2 regions of the Pseudomonas sp. DWP3-1-2 genome follow, and region 1 is predicted to be linked to the other one. Evidence: predicted binding sites of a transcription regulator. Region 1 holds the regulator's gene; the other holds the start of a gene.

Region 1 (2,412 bases):
CAGCGCGGCGCGGCGCAAGGAACTGGAAAGCCTGCTGCAGGAATTCCACATCACCCATATTCGCGACAACCTGGGGATGAGCCTGTCCGGTGGCGAACGTCGCCGGGTTGAAATTGCACGCGCCCTGGCTACTTCACCGAAATTCATTCTGCTCGACGAACCTTTCGCCGGCGTGGACCCGATTTCAGTCGGCGACATCAAGCAGATCATCCATCACTTGAAAGCCAAGGGTATCGGCGTTTTGATCACCGATCACAACGTTCGGGATACTCTGGACATCTGCGAAACCGCTTACATCGTCAACGATGGGCAACTGATCGCCGAAGGCGACTCGGAAACCATTCTGGCAAATCAACTGGTGAAAGAGGTCTACCTCGGTCACGAGTTCCGCCTGTAATTACTGTGGTGCCTCGCCCCTCCAAGCGAGCAATGCCTGGATGTTTTCGATGATGATGCATTAATTGCCATCACACTCTAGGCAAACACTTTGGTTTCAGGCATATAATTTGCTTATGCAGGCGCTCCGGCGCCCCGGTAGTGGATGGCGCGTGTGCGCCGGCGAATAAGGTGTTAAGCCCCAGCCATGAAACCATCGCTAGTCTTGAGAATGGGCCAGCAGCTGACGATGACGCCGCAGCTGCAACAGGCCATCCGCTTACTCCAGCTTTCGACTCTGGATCTCCAACAAGAGATTCAAGAGGCGCTGGAGTCCAACCCTATGCTGGAACGCCAGGAAGAAGGAGAAGACTTCGACAACGCTGACCCCCTGGCCGACAGCGTCGAGCAAAAGCCCAATCCCGACGTTCAGGAGCCGACTTATCAGGAACCCGCCCCTACGGTAGACAACCTGGAAGAAGGCGACTGGAACGAGCGCATTCCCAATGAATTGCCAGTGGACACTGCCTGGGAAGACGTCTACCAGACCAGCGCCAGCAGCCTGCCCAGCAATGACGATGACGAATGGGACTTTACGACTCGCACGTCCGTGGGTGAAAGCCTGCAGAGCCATTTGCTCTGGCAGCTGAATCTGGCGCCCATGTCCGATACCGATCGTCTGATTGCCGTGACGCTGATCGACTGCATCAACAATCAGGGTTATCTGGACGAAACCCTCGAAGAGATTCTCGACGCCTTTGATCCCGAGCTGGATATCGAACTGGACGAGATCGAGGCCGTTCTGCACCGCATCCAGCAATTCGAACCTGCGGGCATCGGGGCGCGCAACCTCAGCGAATGCCTGTTGCTGCAATTGCGCCAACTGCCCGCCAAAACCCGCTGGCTGGCTGAAGCTCAGCGCCTGGTCAGCGACTTTATCGACCTGCTCGGCAGTCGCGACTACAGCCAGCTGATGCGCCGCATGAAGCTCAAGGAAGATGAGCTGCGTCAGGTCATCGAGCTGGTTCAGAGCCTCAATCCACGGCCGGGCTCGCAAATCGAATCCACCGAAGCCGAATATGTTGTGCCTGACGTTATCGTGCGCAAGGACAACGAGCGCTGGCTGGTGGAGCTTAATCAGGAATCGGTGCCTCGCCTGCGGGTGAACCCTCAATACGCCGGGTTCGTGCGCCGCGCCGACACCAGTGCCGACAACACCTTCATGCGCAATCAGTTGCAGGAAGCCCGCTGGTTCATCAAGAGCCTGCAGAGCCGCAACGAAACGCTGATGAAAGTCGCCACCCAGATCGTCGAGCATCAACGCGGCTTTCTGGAATATGGCGACGAGGCCATGAAACCGCTCGTCCTGCATGACATTGCTGAGGCGGTCGGCATGCACGAATCGACGATTTCCCGCGTGACTACGCAAAAATTCATGCATACGCCGCGCGGCATATACGAATTGAAATATTTCTTTTCGAGCCACGTCAGCACGTCGGAGGGCGGTGAATGTTCGTCCACGGCGATTCGGGCGATCATCAAAAAACTGGTTGCCGCTGAAAATCAGAAAAAGCCGTTGAGTGACAGCAAGATCGCTGGTTTACTGGAGGCACAAGGCATTCAGGTAGCTCGTCGCACAGTTGCTAAATACCGCGAATCACTGGGCATTGCGCCATCCAGCGAACGCAAGCGACTGATGTGATCCGGCCGGGTAAAGACAGGGTGCGCACAACCCGCAGTCGTTTTTACCCGAGCCAGAGCTGCAAGCCAAAGCGTTCCAGTGGTAGGCAAAAGCCTGCCTCTTTATGCACTGGCAATAAGGAGAAAGCGGTATGCAAGTCAACATCAGTGGACATCAACTGGATGTGACCGACGCCCTACGCGACTACATCACCGAAAAACTCGGACGACTGGAGCGCCACTTCGACAAGATAACCAATGTGCAGGTCATCATGGAGGTCGAGAAACTGAAACAGAAAATCGAAGCCACCCTGCACATCCCTGGTGCGAAAGTGGTCGCCAATGCGGAACATGACG
Region 2 (2,412 bases), on a different contig from region 1:
GCGTTCTCCAGCGCTCGCTCGAGAATCGCCATGTCGAACTGTTGTTCTTCGTACTCAACGCGGTTGCGCTTGGCGTTGGTCTTGGGGTTGACCGAAATCACCCCGCAATACTCAGGCATGTGTTTGGCGAAATCGGCAGTACCGATTTCAACCGCCTGATCGACGATGTCCTGCTTGTGGCTGGTGATCAGCGGGCGCAAGACCAGCTTGTCAGTGGCCGCGTCGATCAGCGACAGGTTCGGCAACGTCTGACTGGCCACCTGGGAAATCGCTTCGCCGGTTACCAGCACGTCGATTTCAAGGCGATCAGCAATAGAGGATGCAGCGCGCAACATCATACGCTTCAAAACTACACCCATATGACTGTTATCGACTTTCTGCAGAATTTCTCCGAGCACTTCCTCGAAAGGAACGCTGACAAACAGCACTCGCTGGGAGCTGCCGTACTTCTTCCAGATGAAATGCGCGACTTCCATCACGCCCAGTTCATGGGCACGCCCGCCCAGATTGAAGAAGCAGAAATGCGCCATAAGCCCGCGCCGCATGACCTGATAGGCCGCGACCGTCGAATCGAAACCGCCGGACATCAACACCAGGGTCTGTTCAAGCGCGCCCAGTGGATATCCGCCGATGCTGTTGTGCTGGCTGTGAATCACAAATAACCGTTGGTCGCGAATTTCCATCCGCACTTCGATTTCCGGCTTTTTCAGGTCAATCCCGGCAGCGCCGCACTCGATCCGCAGCTTGCTGCCGACGTATTTTTCGACGTCCATCGAGCTGAAGTCATGCCTGCCCGCACGCTTGCAACGCACGGAAAATACCTTGCCCGGCAGCAGGTCGGCGTAATGCAGTTTGCACTTGGCGAGGATGTCATCCATATCGCCCAACGGGTACTCAGCCACCTGCAGAAAGTTGGCGATGCCCGGCATGCAACTGAGCCGCTCAGTCATCTCGTGCAGGGTCTTGGGCTCGGTAACGCGGGTCTGAACCTCAAGATTGTCCCACACGCCCCCCACCACCAGTGCCGGGTCCAGATCACGGAGCACGGTACGGATGTTCTTGGCCAACTGACGGATGAATTGCTTGCGCACCGGTCGGCTTTTAATGGTGATTTCGGGGAAGACTTTTACGATTAGTTTCATGTAAACAGCGCGCGCGGTGCCTGTCGAAAAAGAGGGGGCGGGATTATAGCGGAAATTGCTCAGTGTTTAACCAGTTATCGTACAGCCAGTTATCGACGCACCAAAACGGACCTGTCGCCATCTTTAGCGCATCATTAGGGTGCGCTCAATTTTATCAATCCTCTGTTTTATCCCTATATAGCGCGCATCTGAGGCATAAAACCCATCACGGGGCACTGGCATGCAATTTGCTCCCTTGTGAGGCAGGTTGCCTTAGCCGAGTATTCGCGCCGGCATCACCCAAATTCGAAGGGCCCCAATCATAATTCGGCCCGAAGCCACCCGGAGGACACTATGTCGAAGTCGGTTCAACTCATCAAAGATCATGACGTTAAGTGGATTGATCTGCGCTTCACGGACACCAAAGGCACTCAGCACCACGTGACCATGCCGGCTCGCGATGCGCTGGATGAAGATTTCTTCGAAATCGGCAAAATGTTCGACGGCTCCTCCATCTCTGGCTGGAAAGGCATCGAAGCCTCCGACATGATCCTGATGCCGGACGACGAAACCGCCGTTCTCGATCCGTTCACCGAAGAGCCGACCCTGATCCTGGTCTGCGACATCATCGAACCTTCGACCATGCAAGGCTATGACCGCGACCCACGCGCCATCGCTCACCGCGCCGAGGAATACCTGAAGTCCACCGGTATCGGCGACACCGTATTCGTAGGTCCGGAACCAGAGTTCTTCATCTTCGACGAAGTGAAGTTCAAGTCCGACATCTCCGGTTCCATGTTCAAGATCTTCTCCGAGCAAGGCTCGTGGATGTCTGACCAGGACGTGGAAGGCGGCAACAAAGGCCACCGTCCAGGCGTGAAAGGCGGCTACTTCCCGGTTCCTCCGTTCGATCACGACCACGAAATCCGTACCTCCATGTGTAATGCCATGGAAGAAATGGGCCTGGTCATCGAAGTTCACCACCACGAAGTGGCGACTGCTGGCCAGAACGAAATCGGCGTGAAATTCAACACGCTGGTCAAGAAGGCTGACGAAGTTCAGACCCTCAAGTATTGCGTACACAACGTTGCCGACGCTTACGGCCGCACCGCTACCTTCATGCCTAAGCCTCTGTACGGCGATAACGGTTCGGGTATGCACGTTCACATGTCCATCTCCAAAGATGGCAAGAACACTTTCGCGGGCGAAGGCTATGCCGGCCTGTCCGATACCGCTCTGTTCTTCATCGGCGGCATCATCAAGCACGGCAAGGCACTGAACGGCTTCACCA

Evidence for each region. Region 1 encodes sigma-54, which starts transcription at its own class of promoters, with help from an activator protein. Its sites were predicted from a motif close to ANTGGCATNNANNTTGCTNT; they were not measured.
Region 2: a site for sigma-54 is predicted at 1,357-1,376, ahead of glnA (glutamate--ammonia ligase). Genes of this name have one in related genera too.

What each region holds. Positions count from the first base shown of each region.
Region 1 is NZ_JAFCTZ010000002.1:84,788-87,199, reverse strand. It holds gene lptB (LPS export ABC transporter ATP-binding protein) at 1-397, shown strand, start outside; gene ACP7B0_RS06245 (RNA polymerase factor sigma-54) at 584-2,077, shown strand; gene hpf (ribosome hibernation-promoting factor, HPF/YfiA family) at 2,208-2,412, shown strand, end outside.
Region 2 is NZ_JAFCTZ010000006.1:21,532-23,943, reverse strand. It holds gene thiI (tRNA uracil 4-sulfurtransferase ThiI) at 1-1,142, opposite strand, end outside; gene glnA (glutamate--ammonia ligase) at 1,476-2,412, shown strand, end outside.